Regions from separate parts of the Nocardioides lacus genome, predicted to be linked through region 2. Evidence: predicted binding sites of a transcription regulator. Region 2 holds the regulator's gene; each other region holds the start of a gene.
The links. The regulator LexA, encoded in region 2, represses DNA repair genes until DNA is damaged. The targets are predictions, from matches to a motif close to TCGAACANNTGTTCGA.
Positions count from the first base shown of each region.

Region 1: P5P86_RS10180 (HNH endonuclease signature motif containing protein) is a predicted target of LexA. The motif match lies at 2,548-2,563, and genes of this name have one in related genera.
Region 3: P5P86_RS13920 (HNH endonuclease signature motif containing protein) is a predicted target of LexA. The motif match lies at 1,862-1,877, and genes of this name have one in related genera.
Region 4: P5P86_RS08320 (HNH endonuclease signature motif containing protein) is a predicted target of LexA. The motif match lies at 1,888-1,903, and genes of this name have one in related genera.

Region 1 covers NZ_CP123620.1:2,158,199-2,162,405, forward strand. The annotation lists gene uvrB (excinuclease ABC subunit UvrB) at 1-762, shown strand, start outside; gene P5P86_RS10175 (MFS transporter) at 919-2,214, shown strand; gene P5P86_RS10180 (HNH endonuclease signature motif containing protein) at 2,590-3,849, shown strand; gene P5P86_RS10185 (VanZ family protein) at 3,855-4,207, shown strand, end outside.
Region 2 covers NZ_CP123620.1:1,036,583-1,040,789, reverse strand. The annotation lists gene P5P86_RS04830 (vitamin B12-dependent ribonucleotide reductase) at 1-150, opposite strand, end outside; gene nrdR (transcriptional regulator NrdR) at 281-772, opposite strand; gene P5P86_RS04820 (LysM peptidoglycan-binding domain-containing protein) at 1,323-1,661, opposite strand; gene lexA (transcriptional repressor LexA) at 1,951-2,682, shown strand; gene P5P86_RS04810 (phosphatase PAP2 family protein) at 2,747-3,532, shown strand; gene P5P86_RS04805 (MXAN_6640 family putative metalloprotease) at 3,529-4,207, shown strand, end outside.
Region 3 covers NZ_CP123620.1:2,937,024-2,941,230, reverse strand. The annotation lists gene P5P86_RS13925 (hypothetical protein) at 1-533, opposite strand, end outside; gene P5P86_RS13920 (HNH endonuclease signature motif containing protein) at 605-1,834, opposite strand; gene P5P86_RS13915 (Nif3-like dinuclear metal center hexameric protein) at 2,218-3,351, shown strand; gene P5P86_RS13910 (zinc ribbon domain-containing protein) at 3,376-4,116, shown strand; gene P5P86_RS13905 (bifunctional RNase H/acid phosphatase) at 4,113-4,207, shown strand, end outside.
Region 4 covers NZ_CP123620.1:1,766,649-1,770,855, reverse strand. The annotation lists gene P5P86_RS08335 (lysophospholipid acyltransferase family protein) at 1-227, opposite strand, end outside; gene P5P86_RS08330 (alpha/beta hydrolase) at 292-1,092, shown strand; gene P5P86_RS08325 (hypothetical protein) at 1,138-1,581, shown strand; gene P5P86_RS08320 (HNH endonuclease signature motif containing protein) at 1,931-3,190, shown strand; gene P5P86_RS08315 (DUF6318 family protein) at 3,240-3,803, shown strand; gene P5P86_RS08310 (hypothetical protein) at 3,902-4,207, shown strand, end outside.

The DNA.
Region 1 (4,207 bases), 1.1 Mb from region 2:
CGTGTCCTGGTCACCACGCTGACCAAGAAGATGTCGGAGGACCTGACCGACTACCTCCTCGACGCCGGCATCCGCACCCGCTACCTGCACTCCGAGGTCGACACCCTCAAGCGGGTGGAGCTCCTGCGCGACCTCCGCCTGGGCGAGTACGACGTCCTCGTCGGCATCAACCTGCTGCGCGAGGGCCTCGACCTGCCCGAGGTCTCCCTGGTGGCGATCCTGGACGCGGACAAGGAGGGCTTCCTGCGGTCGGACAAGTCGCTGATCCAGACCATCGGTCGAGCGGCGCGCAACGTGTCCGGCCAGGTCCACATGTACGCCGACCGCATCACACCGTCGATGGAGTCCGCGATCGAGGAGACCAACCGTCGCCGGGCGATCCAGGTCGCCTACAACACCGAGCACGGCATCGACCCGCAGCCGCTGCGCAAGAAGATCGCCGACATCACCGACATGCTCGCCCGCGAGGGTGAGGACACCGAGGCGCTGCTGCAGACCTGGGCCGGGACGGAGGCCAAGGGCCGAGCCGGCGGCGTGCGGAAGAAGTCGCCGACGCCGGTGCTCGGCGAGCGTGCCGTCGAGGCGCGCCAGCACGGCCTCGTCGGCCTTCCCTCCACCGACCTCGCGCAGCTCATCCAGGACCTCACCGAGCAGATGAAGGGCGCCGCCGCCGAGCTGCAGTTCGAGGTCGCCGCCCGCCTGCGCGACGAGATCGGCGACCTGAAGAAGGAGCTGCGCCAGATGATGGAAGCGACGAAGTGAGGAGCAGCGCGAGCGCCGGCGACCACATGAGGTAGCCGGCGCCGGGCTCCTGACGATCGCGGGCGCCGGCGACCGGTAGAGCGCCTGCTGGAGTGAGCGGTCGCGGCGCCTCGCAGGTGATTTCCGTCGGCCCGGCGCGAGCTCTAAAATCGAGTGGTGGACCCTGCCCCAGCCTCGCGAGCCTGGTTGGTCTGGGGCGTCGGCGTAGCGGTCTACCTGCTGGCGGTGTTCAATCGCAGCAGTCTCGCGGTGGCCGGGCTGATCGCGACCGATCGGTTCCACATCAGCGCAGGCCAGCTCTCCACGTTCGCGATGCTCCAGCTGCTCGTCTACGCGGGCATGCAGATCCCGGTGGGCCTGATGGTGGACCGGTTCGGCTCGCGGACCGTGCTCACCGGTGGCCTGCTGGTGATGAGCGCAGCGCAGACCGGGTTCGCGTTGGCGACGACCTACCCGGAGGCGCTGATCGCCCGCGTGTTCGTCGGGATGGGCGACGCGATGACCTTCATCTGCGTGCTGCGGTTGGTCAGTGCCTGGTTCCCGCTGCGGCGCATCCCCCTGGTCACCCAGCTGACCGGCAACGTGGGCCAGCTGGGCGCGCTGTTCGCGGCGGTACCCATGACGTGGGCGCTGAGCCACCTGGGTTGGCATGCGGCGTACCTGATCGCCGCCGGCGCCGGCCCGGTCCTCCTCGTGCCGATGCTGCTCTTCCTGCGCGACAGCCCCGGCTCGCGCCACCAGCGCGGAACGGCGCTCAGCCTGCCGGACCTGGGCCGCAACCTGCGCTCGTCCTGGGCCCAGCCCGGCACCCGGCTCGGCTTCTGGGTGCACTTCACCACGCCGTTCAGCGCGACCATGCTGGCGCTGCTGTGGGGCTATCCGTTCTTCGTCGAGGGCGAGCACCTCTCCGACGGCGCCGCCGGCAGCCTGTTGAGCCTGATCGTGGTCGCCAACATCGTCGCCGGCCCCGTCCTCGGCTGGCTGGTCGGTCGTCACCCCTGGCACCGATCCTCGTTGGCGCTGGTCATCGTCGCCGCGATCGTCCTGTGCTGGACCGTCGTCCTGCTGTGGCCGGGCCATGCGCCGTACTGGCTGCTCGCCCTCACCGTGTTCGTCGCCGGTTGCGGCGGTCCCGGCTCGATGATCGGCTTCGACGTGGGTCGGACCAGCAACCCGGGCCACCGTCTCGCCAGCGCGAGCGGCATCATCAACGTCGCCGGGTTCGTCGCGGCACTGATCACGATCGTCGCCGTGGGCTTCATCCTGGACTGGCGCACCCCGGGCGGCGGCACCGACTACACCGATGCCGCCTTCCACTGGGCGATGTCCTTCCAGTACCTCCTCTGGGCGCTCGGTGTCGCGATGATCCTGCGCCAGCGGCGGGTAGTCCGAGCGAGGGTGCAGCGGGCCTCGGTGGACTCCGGCGACAGCATGGTCCGGGCAGTCCTCTGACGCTCGTCGAGCCGTCACTCCGTGACCGTTGAGGCGTCAGGTTGTTCGGCTCGAGTCGGGCCTGCGTCCGGGTTGAGTCGGGCCTGCGTCCGGGTTGAGTCGGGCCTGCGTCCGGGTTGAGTCGGGCCTGCGACACCGGCCGTCGTTCGGGGTTGGTGCAGGGAAAAACGAGAAGCGTGGGCCAGTCCCAGCGTGGCCCGGTGTCTTGGCCGGGTCGGGAGCCTTCCCTACGGTTGCGTCGGGCCACCATGGCTGTGATCCAGTACGACGAGATTTCCGCCCTGGTCTGGTTGTTGAAAGAAGGTTGACCACACACATCCGACCACCTAGACTTCGAACATGCGTTCGAATTGATCTCTCTCGGTGGTGGTCCCCATGCATCAGATCCAGGCGACACTCGCCACCATCAACGCTGCCCTCGATGACGCCACCGAGGCGAACCCGGTCTTCCTCGCGACACCGGACAAGGCAGAAGCGCTCGCACGACTGGAGCAGATCACCGCACGGGTCGCCGAGCTACGCCTCCGCGTGATCGCCTCCGCACAGGACCTGGCCGAGGAGGTCGGTGCCCGCGATGTCGCAGCCTGGCTCATCGCGCAGCAGCGGGTCGAGAGTCCCGCCGCGCACGCCACCCTTCGGTTGGCCCGGGAGTTGGAGGGTCGGCCGGTGGTGCGGGCAAGGCTCGCACGCGGTGCGTTCAGTCTCGAGCACGCCCGCGTCATCCTCCACGGCCTGGAGGACCTACCCGACGACCTCGATCCCGAGATCCTCACCCACGCAGAGGCCACGCTGTGCGACCTCGCCGGCAAGCACCGCCCCAAAGACCTGCGCCGCCTCACCAGCCACCTGTTGGAGGTCATCGCCCCCGACATTGCCGAAGCCGCCGAAGCCGCAGCGATCCAGCGGCTCGAGGAACAGGCCCAAGCGAGAGCGACGCTGTCGATCACCGACCAAGGTGACGGGACGACCCGCATCCACGGCATCGTCCCCGAGACGGTCGGTCACCGGTTGCGGACCTACCTGCAGGCCTACACCCAACCCCGGGTAGCCGCCCTGGAGGCCGACGGCCGGGTCCAGCCCCGCAGCCGGCTCCTCGCGCACGCGTTCGCCCAACTCCTGGAGAACACCGACCCCACCCGACTCCCCGCCCACGGCGGCGACGCCACCACGGTGGTGGTGACCATGACGCTGGACCAGCTGCAGGCCGACCTCGGTGTCGCGTGGCTCGATGACGGCACCCCGATCAGCACCGGGGAGACCCGACGCCTGGCCTGCACCGCGGGGATCATCCCCGCCGTCCTCGGCGGCAACTCCGAGCCCCTTGATCTGGGCCGGACCCGACGACTCTTCACCGGCCCCCAACGCAAAGCCCTCGCGCTCCGCGACAAACACTGCCGAGCCGAAGGCTGCACCGTCCCCACTACGTGGTGCGACGCCCACCACGACCAACCCTGGTCAACCGGCGGCCACACCGACCTGAAACACGGATCCCTGCTCTGCGGCCACCACCACAGACGCGCCCACGACCCGACGTACGAGACGATCAGGCTCCCCGACGGCCGCTACCGCTTCCAACACAGAGCCAGGCGTGGCGGCGTCGGTCGGCACCGACGGCGTCTTACGTTGGGAGCGTGACTCCGGTGAGCGTGCCCCTGGCCCGGCTGACGGGTTGGTGCCTGCTGCTCGCATCCGTCGCCGTGGTGCTCGGCGTGACGCTCAGCCCGGGCGCCTCCGTGGGCGCGCGCACCCTCAACCTCCGGCCAGGACACGACATCTGGCTCGAGCTGCACAACCTGAGCGTCCGCACCGGCCTGGTGAACATCGTCGGCAACATCGCGATGTTCGTGCCCATCGGGTTCCTCCTGGTCGCGGCTGTCGGCGACGGCGTGGCGCGCGCGGCGACGGGCGGGGCGCTGCTCTCGGCCACGATCGAGTGCTGCCAGTACCAGATCGGCCGCGCTGCCGACATCGACGACGTCCTGCTCAACACCAC
Region 2 (4,207 bases):
TCCGGTCTTCCAGTTGGTCTGGACGACGTCGCGTCGCTCCCAGGTGATCTGGTCGTAGGGGTGAACACCCTCGGTGCTGAACACCCGCTCGAGGTGCAGCCCCGCACCGGAGCGAGCCTTGTGACCCGCGCCGCTCACCGTCTCGGTCATTGCCTTGTCCCCTTGTCGCGTGATTGTCGTGTCGTGCGTCGGTTGCGATGCGTTGCGATGCGTCGTGGTGCTGTGGTGCTTGGAAGCCCGGGCAGGCACGCTTCCCCACGGCCTGCCCGGGCGGTCTGGATCAGCCGGTGGCGACCGGCTGCATGTCCTCGGCGGCCGGGCGCAGCCTGCGCTCGGTGCGGAGGACCGCTATCTCGTCCTCGAAGTCGTCGGCCGACTCGAACTGGCGGTAGACGCTGGCGAACCGCAGGTAGGCGACCTCGTCGAGCTGACGCAACGGTGCCAGGATCGCCATCCCCACCTCGTGGGCGGGAACCTCGGCGTACCCGCTCGTGCGCAGGGCGTCCTCGACCTCCTGGCCGAGGCAGGCCAGCTGGTCCTCGCTCACCGGACGGCCCTTGCACGCCTTGCGCACGCCGGCCACCGCCTTGTCCCGCGTGAAGGGCTCGGTCGCGCCGGAGCGCTTGAGCACCGTCAGCTGCATGAGCTCGACCGTGCTGAACCGCTTCTCGCAGCCCTGGCACTGGCGACGCCGCCGGATCGAGCCGCCGTCCTCGGCCACCCGGGAATCGAGGACCTTGGTGTCGCTGTGCCGGCAGTACGGGCAGTGCATCTGAGGTCCTCCTTCGAGGGTCGCTGGATGATCGCTGAGGCGCGCCCTCTGTGGACGAAGACGCTTTCGCTGTGGAGAACCGGCTGCAAGATGTGCAACCAACCGGCCCCGGGTGTGAACTAGATGTGGATAACTACACCGGTGTAAGTACTAGATGTTGTGGTGAGCCTACGCCGCGGCCACCAGCCTTGCAAGTGACGGCGCGGCGTCTCGGCGTGTCGCGCCGAACGGCCCCCGGAGGGCGCCCGGACAAGGGAGAATGGCTCTGTGGCGGAACAGAGCGGGGGCAAGCGAAAAGGCGCTCGAAAGGGTGCGCGGCCGCCGCGCAGGTTCCGTCGGGACGTGTTCGCGCTCTCGTTGGGCACGACCGTCGCCGTGGTCGCCTGGGGCTACCTGGTCTTCTCTGCCATCGACTTCGGCTCCGACGCCCGCGGTGGCGAGCGTCGCGCATGGGCCCTGTTGGCCCTGGCGGCCGTCGGGGCCGCCGCCTGCCTCTTCGCAGCACTTCTGCTGCTGGCCCGCGTCCTACGAGCCCTGAGCGCCGGTCCGGTCAGTTCGGAATCCGCAGCGTCTGACCGGCCGACAGGCTCACACCAGAGAGGCCATTGATCTGCTCGATGTGATCGATCATCGCGCGCACGTCACCGCCGTGGGCGGCCTGCGAGGCGAGATCCCACAGCGTGTCACCGGGGGCCACCACCACGGAGTGAGTCGTCTCGGGCGCACCGGAGTGAAGGGCCGCCCCGGCACCGTTGGAGATGAGCAGCCCCAGGCCGAGCAGCACGATCAGGCCCGCCACGAAGACCACGACACGTCCGCGCCGGGTGAGCCGCACGGTGGAGCGCCGGCGCGGCGTGTCGAGCAGCTGGTCGAGGGTCATGGTGGTCATGTCAGTCTCCTGGGGAAGTCGGGACCTTGCGCGTTCGATCCGATGTCTACCGACGGCCACCGACAGTTTTGGTGGCGCCGTTTCGATCAGACGTTCGATCGAACACATGAGCGAGAGTAGATCAGGTGTTCGAACGACTCAAGGAACCGCGTAGCACGGCGTGTCGAACACGCATTCGAGCGCACACGGCCGAACCACGACTCTCGACCCGGCGCACGCCGCGCGATCTCGACACGCCGAGTTCGAACAGATGTTTGAACCCGCACGACGTCCGCACTACCGTCGCACCATGACCTCGAAGCCGGAGCCGACCGAGACCAATCTCGCCGAGCTGCCCGACGGCCCGCCGGACGCCACCGGCCTCACACCGCGGCAGCAGCGCATCCTGGCGCACCTGCGCGACTGCATCGAGAAGCGCGGATACCCGCCGAGCATGCGCGAGATCGGGTCCGCCGTCGGCCTCACCTCGACCAGCTCGGTGGCCCACCAGCTGAAGGTGCTGGAGCAGAAGGGCTTCATCAAGCGCGATCCGCACCGCCCGCGCGCGCTCGAGGTGTTCCTGCCCGAGGTGTTGGCCGCCCGCAAGGCGATCAGCAGCGCCGACGAGTCGTCCTTCGACGAGACCGACATCGGCGACGCGATGCCCGAGGCCCGCTACATCCCGCTCGTCGGCACGATCGCCGCCGGCGCGCCCATCCTCGCCGAGGAGCAGACCGAGGCGGTCTTCCCGCTGCCCAAGGAGCTGGTCGGCGACGGTCAGCTGTTCCTGCTGCGCGTGAAGGGAGACTCGATGATCGAGGCCGCGATCTGCGACGGCGACTACATCGTCATCCAGCAGGCCCAGACGGCGACCAACGGCGAGTTCGTCGCCGCGCTGCTCGACGGCGAGGCGACCGTCAAGGAGTTCCGCCGCAAGGACGGCAAGGTCTGGCTGATCCCGCACAACTCCTCGCTCGAGCCGATCGACGGCACCGAGGCGAGCATCCTGGGCAAGGTCACGGCGGTTCTGAGAAGTCTGTGAGAGGCCGGGCATAGGATCAGTGGGATCGGGTAGGCCCGGTCCCACTGTCACGAGGGAGCCAGCGGTGCGGGAGGACGTGCTCGCCGAGAGCGATGCGATCATCGGTACGCCGGGAACGCGGCGTACCGTCTGGCGTCGGCTCGCGCCCGTCGGCACCGGCCTGCGCGAGCTCATCCTGGTCACAGCGCTCTACATCGGCTACACCTCCTCGCGCCTGCTCGCCAGCGACAACCGCGACGCGGCGGTGCACCGGGCCAAGGAGCTGCTCAGGATCGAGCGAGCCGTCCGGCTGGACTGGGAACACCCGATCAACCAGTTCTTCGTCCGGCACGACACGATCGGCCTGTTGGCCTGCTTCTGGTACGCCACAGCGCACTACATCGTCACCGCCGGCGTGCTGATCTGGGTCTACTTCAAGGGCCGCGACGCCTACCTCCCGGCCCGCCGCGCCCTGATGGTCGCCACGATCTTCGCGCTCTGCCTCTATCTGATGCTGCCGACCGCTCCCCCACGCTTCATGGACGGCTTCACCGACGTGCTGGCCCTCCACGCCGACCAGGGCTGGTGGGGCGCCGACGCCTCGGCCCCCAAGGGCATGGGGCACATCACCAACGAGCTGGCGGCGTTCCCCTCGCTGCATGCCGGTTGGTCGCTGTGGTGCGCGCTGGTGCTCCATCGCTACGCGCGCTGGCGCATCGTGAAGGTGCTGGGCTGGGCGGGCGCGCTGACCACGGCGGCTGTGGTCGTCGGCACGGCCAACCACTGGGTGCTCGACGTGCTGGTCGGCTGGATGGTCGTCATCGGCGGCGTCGTGGCGGTTTGGGAATTGGCCCCTAGACTGCCTGAGTGAACCGCGCCTTCCCCCGCTCCTTCGCACTCCTCACCGCGCTCCTGGCCCTGATGGCCTCGGGTCTGGTCATCGCCTCCACGACCCCGGCCGGGGCCCAGACCGCTGCCCACTCGGTGGTGCCGCTGCTACCCCGGGTCTCCACCTCGGGCGACGCCGACGGCGACACGCCCGGCGACGCCACCATGTACATGCGACGCCTCGCGCTGACGCACGACGCCCTGCGGGGCGCCGCCCGCCAGCAGGCGGAGTCCGCGCTCAGTCGGCCGAAGCTGGCGGGCGAGCAGACGGTCTGCTCCCAGACACTGCCGTTGTGCGTGCACTACGCGACCACCGGCGTCGACGCGCCGGCGGGGGCGATCACGCCGGCGGTCGTGCTCTCCACGCTGGAGCACATCTACGCCACCTATAAGGCCGCCGGCTACCGGATGCCGGAGTCGGACGGCGCGATGGGCGGCGACAGCCGGACCGACATCTACCTGGCCGACGTCGGCCGCCAGGGCTACTACGGCTACTGCGCTCCCGAGCCGCGGGCCGGGTCCACCGCCCACGACACGCCGGCGTTCTGCGTGCTCGACAACGACTTCGCACCCTCGGAGTTCGGTGGTCGCGGCACGCCGATCAGCAACCTCGACGTGACGGCCGCGCACGAGTTCTTCCACGCCGTGCAGTTCGCCT
Region 3 (4,207 bases), 1.9 Mb from region 2:
AGGCGCCCGACGGTGCGCCAGCCGGTCCGCGATTCGAGCACGTCGAAGGCGAGCGGGTGGTGCTCGCTGACCTCGTCGAGAGCGGCAGGGGAGGCGTCCGGAAGCCAGTCGGTGACCGGTTGCAGCACGAGCAGCGTGCTACCCCCGTCGGCGGTGGCGTAGGGCATCACGGTGCTGAACGGGCGCGAGGTCCAGCGCCGCGCCGGCAGGACGAGCCAGCGACCCCAGGTCGGTCGAGCGGTGGTGGTCAGGAGCAGGTCGATGTCGTCGGTGACCACCGCGTCGGCGTCGTGCGCGGGTGCGATCCGGAGCGCGAGGCCGAGGAGATCGGGACTGGTCGGCGGCAGCCCCACGCCTCGGGAGAGCCGAACGGTGACGGCACGCTCGCCGTGCCCGAGCGCCGACCCCAGGGCGGAGTCGTCGCCGTCGATCAGGAGCCGCCCGTGCCCTACCCGCCCGACAGGATGGAAGGCGCGGGCCTCTCGCAGCCGAGCGAGGCGGCGGAACCCAGCGGTCACCGGTGGAAGCAGCATGCCCGGCAGGTACCCGGTCCGCCCGAGATCCGGACGCCGGCCTGTGGGTCCAGCGCCGAGGTCCCGCCGACTCACCGGCGCAGGATGGTCCGGGTTCGGTGTTGGAAGCGGTAGCGGCCGTCGGGGAGTCGGGTGGTTTGGTAGGTGGGGTCGTGGGCTCGTCTGTGGTGGTGGCCGCAGAGCAGGGATCCGTGATCTAGGTCGGTGTGGCCGCCGTGGCTCCAGGGTTGGTCGTGGTGGGCGTCGCACCAGGCGGCGGGGACAGTGCAGCCCTCTGCACGGCAGTGCTTGTCCCGTAGTGCGAGGGCCTTGCGCTGGGATGGGGTGAAGAGTCTTCGGGTGCGGCCCAGATCGAGGGGTTCGGAGTTGCCGCCGAGGACGGCGGGAATGATCCCCGCGGTACAGGCCAGGCGGCGGGTCTCCCCGGTGCTGATGGGGGTGCCGTCCTCGAGCCAAGCAACACCGAGACCGGCCCGCAGCTGGTCCAGCGTCATGGTCACCACCACCGTGGTCGCGTCGCCGCCGTGGGCGGGGAGTCGGGTGGGGTCGGTGTTCTCCAGGAGCTGGGCGAACGCGTGCGCGAGGAGCCGGCTCCTGGGCGGGACCCTGCCGTCGGCCTCCAGGGCCGCTACTCGGGGTTGGGTGTAGGCCTGCAGGTAGGTCCGCAACCGGTGACCGACCGTTTCGGGGACGATGCCGTGGATGCGGGTCGTCCCGTCGCCTTGGTCGGTGATCGAGAGGCACGCTTTCGCGTTCGCGGTCTCCTCGAGCCGACGGATGGCTGCGGCCTCGGCGGCTTCGGCGACCTCGGGTGCGACGACCTCCAACAGGTGGCTGGCGAGGCGGCGCAGGTCCTTGGGCCGGTGCTCACTCGCGAGGTCGCACAGCGTGACCTCCGCCCGCGCCAACACCTCGGCGGGTAGGTCGTCGGGCAGGTCCTCCAGGCCACGGAGGATCACGCGGGCGTGCTCGAGACTGAACGCACCGCGCGCGAGCCCGGCCCGGACCACCGGCCGACCCTCCAATCCCCGGGCCAACCGAAGGGTGGCGTGCGCGGCGGGACTCTCGACCCGGTGCTGCGCCACCAGCCAGGCCGCGACATCGCGGGCACCGACCTCGGCAGCGACATCATCGGCGGAGGCGACCACGCGCAGGTACAGCTCCTCGAGCCGGGCCCGGGACCGCACCAGCGCGGCGAGCACGTCTCTCTTCTCATTCGTTCCCAGGAAGACCGGGTTCGCCTCGGTGACCTCATCGAGGGCAGCGTTGATGGTGGCGAGTGTCGCTTGGATCTGATGCATGAGGGATCACCACCGAGAGAGATCAGTTCGAACGCATGTTCGAAGCCTAGGTGGTCGGATGTGTGTGGTCAAGCCCCTGTTGTGATGCCACATCAGGGTGCGTGCTCGTCGTACTGGATCACAGCCATGGTGGCCCGACGCAACTGTGCTCAAGGCACTCGACCCGGCCAAGACACCGGGCCACGCTGGTACTGGCCCACGCCTTTCGTTTTTCCTCAGACCAACCCCGAACGACGGCCGGTGTCGCAGGCCCGACTGAACGCGGACGCAGGCCCGACTCGACCCGGACGCAGGCCCGACTCGACCCGGACGCAGGCCCGACTCAACCCGGACGCAGGCCCGACTCAACCCGGACGCAGGCCCGACTCAACTAGCCTGAGGCCATGTCCGCCCCACGCCTCGGTGATGTCGTCGACCTGCTGCACGGGTGGTACCCGCCGGAGACCGCTGCGGGGTGGGACGCGGTCGGGCTGGTGTACGGCGACCCGGAGGCGCCGTGCGAGAAGGTGCTGCTCGCCGTCGACCCGGTGCTGCCCGTCGCGGAGGAGGCGGCCGAGTGGGGCGCCCAGCTGCTCGTGACGCACCACCCGCTGTTCCTCAAGCCGGTGCACGGCTTCGCGCCCACCACCCCCAAAGGCCTCACGCTCTGGACGTTGAGCACCGCCGGCTGCGGGCTGCTCGCGGCGCACACCAACGCCGACCAGGCCGAGGCGGGTGTCAGCGAGGCGATGGCGCTGGCCCTGGGGCTGCAGGACATCCGGCCGCTCGAACCCGCGCCGCCCGGTGCGGGCGAGCAACTGGACAAGCTGACCACCTACGTCCCGACCGAGCACGCCGAGCGACTGCGGCAGGCGCTCGCCGGGGCCGGCGCGGGTCGGCTGGGGGACTACGACAACGCGAGCTTCTCCAGCGCCGGCGAGGGCAGGTTCCGGCCGCTGGTCGGCGCCGATCCGCACACCGGCTCGATCGGCGAGCTGAGCGTCGTCGAGGAGGTACGGATCGAGGCGATCCTGCCGCGCGTGCGTCGTCGTGCGGTGATCGAGGCGCTGCTCGGCGCACACCCCTACGAGGTCCCGGCGTACGACGTCGTCGAGCTCGCTCCGGCCGCGCCCGCGCCGACCGGCTTCGGCCGGATCGGCACGCTGCCGGCCCCGATGAGCCTGGCCGACTTCACCGCCCACGTCGCCCGCAACCTGCCGCGCACCACCGCCGGCGTCCGGGCCGGCGGAGCGGGGGATCGGACCATCCGGACGGTCGCGCTCTGCGGGGGTGCGGGCGACTCGCTGCTGGGGTCCGTGCGCTCGTCGGGTGCCGACGTGTACGTGACCAGCGACCTGCGGCACCACCTCAGCAGCGAGTTCCTGGAGGACGGTGCAGCGCTGGTCGACGTACCGCACTGGGCGGCCGAGTGGACCTGGCTACCGCTCGTGGGCGGACGGCTGCGAGCGGCGCTGGGGGATAGGGTGGAGGTGCGCGTCTCGGAGATCGTCACCGACCCGTGGACCCTGCGCATCTGATCTGACATCTGAAGAGGAGCACCGGTGAAGGCCGACCCGTTCGCCCAGTTGAAGCTGCTGGACATCGCCGATATCGACGCACGGATCCTGCAGCTGCGCCACCAGCTCAAGAACCTTCCCGAGACCCAGCAGATCCGCGACCTCCAGGTCGAGCGGAAGCGGATCGACGACGTCGCCATCGACGTACGGACCCGGCGTGACGACCTCACGGTGGCGCAGGCCAAGGCGGAGAAGGATGTCGAGGCGGTGCGGGTGCGGCGCACCAAGGAGCAGCAGCGCATCGACGCCGGCCAGGTCACCAACCCCAAGGACCTGGAGCGCCTGCAGGCCGAGCTGGCCAACATCGACCGCCGGATCGGCGTCCTGGAGGACGAGGAGCTCGAGGTGATGGAGCAGCTCGAGGCCGCGACCACCGAGGCGGCCGGCTTCGACACCCAGGTCGCCGAGATCGAGGCGAGGATCGCGGAGCTCACGGCCTCGCGGGCCGAGCGCGGTGCCGAGGTCGAGCGTCGGCTCGCCGAGGTCGTCGCCGAGCGCGAGCCGGCGATCGAGGGGCTGCCGGGCGACCTGCTCGCGCTCTATGACCGGCTGCGCGAGCAGCACGGCGTAGGGGCCGCCGAGCTGCGCGCGCGTCAGTGCGGCGGCTGCCGGCTCAGCGTCGAGCCGGCCGAGCTGTCCAGGATCCGCAGCGCCCAGAGCAACGAGGTCATCCGGCACGAGGAGTGCGGCGTGATCATGATCCGGACGGCCGAGTCGGGGCTGTGAGCGGCAGCGCCTCGGGCGGCCCGGCGAGTGTCGTCGTCGAGGCGGACGGCGGCTCGCGCGGCAACCCCGGCCCCGCGGCGTACGGCGCCGT
Region 4 (4,207 bases), 730 kb from region 2:
GGGCCCTTGCCGGTGAAGTACTCGTCCTTGGCCACGAACCGCACCATCCGCGGCAGGCCGAGCGGCATGAAGAGCCAGTCGGAGTAGGACAGGTGGTTGCTGGCCAGGATCGCCGGGCCGGTGGTGGGGACGTTCTCCACGCCTTCCCACCGGGGCCGGAAGACCAGCTTGAGCCACGGGCCGATGACGACGTGCTTGAGCACCGAGTAGAACGTCTTCTCGTTCACGGGCCGAGCCTATCGGCAAATCGATCGGTGGCCGCCCTGCGATCACTGCGGCACAATGCCGGGCATGGCGGAGCAGACCGAGACGTCCACGTCCTCACCGGACCACGCAGACCTCCACGCGCCGCTGTCGGTGGCCGCGCGGCCCGAGCTGACCGGCGGCCGCCGCATCGGCGTACTCCTCTCGCACGGCTTCACCGGGTCGCCCTATTCGATGGTCCCGTGGGGACGCTCACTGGCCGATCTCGGGTACGCCGTCGAGGTCCCCCGGCTGCCCGGCCACGGCACGACCTGGCAGGAGATGAACGGCACCACCTGGTCCGATTGGTACGCCGAGGTCTCGCGCGCCTTCGCCAAGGTGCAGGCCGAGAACGACGTGGTGGTGGTAGCCGGCCTCTCGATGGGCGGTGCCCTCGTCCTCCGCCTCGCCGCCGACCACGCCGATGCCATCGCCGGGGTGGTGGTGGTCAACCCGGCCGTCGCGACCAAGCGCCTGGACGTGAAGCTGCTGCCGGTCGTGAAGCACCTCGTCCGGTCCTTCCCCGGCATCGCCAGCGACATCAAGAAGGAGGGCGTGGCCGAGCACGGCTACCTCCGCACACCGCTGAAGGCCGCGCACTCGATGTTCCGTGCGTGGCCCGAGCTCGTCGCCGACCTGCCGAAGGTGACAGCGCCGGTGCTCTACTTCCGTTCGACGGTCGACCACGTCGTCGACGCCGCCTCCCAGCCGCTGATCACCTCGCGGGTCTCCGGCCCGGTGACGGTGCGCGAGCTGCCCAACAGCTACCACGTCGCCACCCTCGACAACGACGCACAGCTGATCTTCGACGAGTCGGCCGCCTTCGTCGCCCGGGTGACCGCCGGCTGAAGACTCGGACTAGGTAGCCCTGGATCGCCGTCCTACTCTGGTGGGGTGAGCGAACCGGTGAGCGACCCGGACAAGGCTGCGCAGGACGCGGCCTGGCAGGAGATCGTGGAGAACTTCGGCGAGCGCGTCGAGCTCTCGGACGATGACCTCGCGCGGCCCGAGCCGGTCGAGCTGATCTTCGACGACGATGTCGACGAGCCGTTCGAACCCGACCCGGAGATGTACGACGAGGACTACGACGACGGCTTCGTCGCCCCCAGGCCGGCACTCCCCCGCCCCTCTCCGGACCGGCTGTTCGCCTGGATCGGTGTACTCGGGGCCCCGGTGATCGCCATCGTGCTGTTCGTGCTGCGCGCGACGCTCAACTGGTGGATCCCGAACTGGGTCGTCGACTTCCTGATCCTGGGATTCCTGGTGGGCTTCGGCTACCTGGTCTTCCACATGCCGCGCGAGCCGCGCGATCCGTGGGATGACGGGGCGCGTCTGTAGGTCGACTCGGGCCTGCGTCCGGGTTCAGTCGGGCCTGCGTCCGGGTTGAGTCGGGCCTGCGTCCGGGTTCAGTCGGGCCTGCGTCCGGGTTGAGTCGGGCCTGCGACACCGGCCGTCGTTCGGGGTTGGTCTGAGGAAAAACGAAAGGCGTGGGCCAGTACCAGCGTGGCCCGGTGTCTTGGCTGGGTCGGGAGCCTTCCCTACGGTTGCGTCGGGCCACCATGGCTGTGATCCAGTACGACGAGCACGCGCCCCGATGTGGCATCACAACAGGGGGTTGACCACACACATCCGACCACCTAGGATTCGAACATGCGTTCGAACTGATCTCTCTCGGTGGTGATCCCTCATGCATCAGATCCAGGCGACACTCGCCACGATCGCTGCTGCCCTCGATGAGGCCACGGACGCGAACCCGGTCTTCCTCGCGACACCGGACAAGGCAGACGTGCTCGCACGACTGGAGCAGATCACCGCACGTGTGGCCGAGCTACGACTCCGCGTGATCGCCTCCGCACAGGACGTGGCCGAGGAGGTCGGTGCCCGCGATGTCGCAGCCTGGCTAGTGGCGCAGCACCGGGTCGAGAGTCCCGCCGCGCACGCCACCCTTCGGTTGGCCCGGGAATTAGAGACTCGGCCGGTGGTCCGGGCAAGGCTCGCGCAGGGTCGGTTCAGTCTCGAGCACGCCCGCGTGATCCTCCGTGGCTTGGACGACCTGCCCGACGACCTACCCGCCGAGGTGCTGGCGCGGGCGGAGGTCACCCTGTGCGACCTCGCCGGGGAGCACCGCCCCAAGGACCTGCGCCGCCTCACCAGCCACCTGCTGGAGGTCATCGCCCCCGAGGTCGCGGAAGCCGCCGAGGCCGAGGCGATCCGTCGGCTCGAGGAGACCGCGAACGCGAACGCCACGCTGTCGATCACCGACCAAGGTGACGGGACGACCAGGATCCACGGCATCGTGCCCGAGGTCGTGGGTCATCGGTTGCGGACCTACCTGCAGGCCTACACCCAGCCCCGCATCGCCGCCCTGGAAGCCGACGGGAAGGTCCAGCCCCGCAGCCGGCTCCTTGCGCACGCGTTCGCCCAGCTCCTGGAGAACACCGACCCCACCCGACTCCCCGCCCACGGCGGCGACGCGACCACGGTGGTGGTGACCATGACGCTGGACCAGCTACGGGCCGGTCTGGGTGTTGCGTGGCTCGATGACGGCACCCCGATCAGCACCGGGGAGACCCGACGGCTGGCCTGCACCGCGGGGATCATCCCCGCCGTCCTCGGCGGCAACTCCGAACCCCTCGATCTGGGCCGCACCCGACGACTCTTCACCCCAACCCAGCGCAAGGCCCTCGCCCTACGAGACAAACACTGCCGCACCGAAGGCTGCACCGTCCCCACCGCCTGGTGCGACGCCCACCACGACCAACCCTGGAGCCACGGCGGCCACACCAACCTCGCCCACGGATCCCTCCTCTGCGGACACCACCACAGACGCGCCCACGACCCGAACTATTACACCGACAGATCGAAAAATGGAGAATACCGGTTTCGACTCAGAAACAACCGAGGAACCTTCTCCACAGATATGAGTTCACGGCTTCCCTCTACATAACCCGTCGCGTTACGGTCAGCGTCAGCGCCATTCCGCTCGGGAGGGATCGATGCGCCGTTTGTTGTTGCTGTCTGTTCTGCTGACCGCACCACTCGCCGGTTGTGGCGGTGGGGCGCAGGACCGTGCCGACGGTCCCTCCAGGGGATCTGTCACCGCGCCCGGGATCCCTACGATCACCGCCGGCTCTTCGAGTGCGAAATCGTCGATGCCGACGCGTGAAACGGCGAGGCAGTTCATTCGTCGCTGGCAGGAGACCGCCGACGATATGCAAAGGACGGGCGACACATCGACCTTCGACGGCCTGAATGACGCATCGTGCCATTCATGTGCCACGTTCGAGAAAAGCATCATCCATATCTACGCCGCCGGTGGACACGTGGAGGCAAAACCGACGCACATTAACTGGGTGAGACGCAGCCTTGCGGTCAAATACGGGGCCGAGGTCAGCTATCGCGTGCGCGAGACCGCTGGACCGAGCCGCTATCAGGAGAAGTCGGGAGGCAGCTGGAAGTACCTCGCGGGCGGCACCGACACTCAGATCCTGTACCTGAGGAGAAGCTCAGGAGCATGGCAGGTGGTCGAGTACGCGCAGCTCGCAGGGAGTGCCTCGTGAGGCTGATCCTCGCCCTTCTCTGCGCCACGGCGACGGTTGCACTGGTTCCAGCAGCCTCGCATGCAGAAGGCTGCACGGGAGGCGCGACGCTGCAACAGGTGGGCGAGATCTGCGCTATCTCCGGGCATGACGCGGCCACCATCGCCAGCTCCGGCGACGGCGGAGACCGCATCAACTACACCTTCAAGCCCAACTGCCACGAAGGAACACGGGTCTGCTCGGAGACTCCCACCTGCACGGCGGAGGACGGCGGCGAGGGCGAGGATCTGCTGGTCTACGAGGGCTCGGCGAAGGTCGGCGAGACGTGTTGGACCGGGAAGGCCGCCGACCCGCAGCTGCCGACCCCCGATCGGGTGATGGCGGCGGCACGCAGGCTCTCCTGGCCGGCCGCCACCTTGATCATC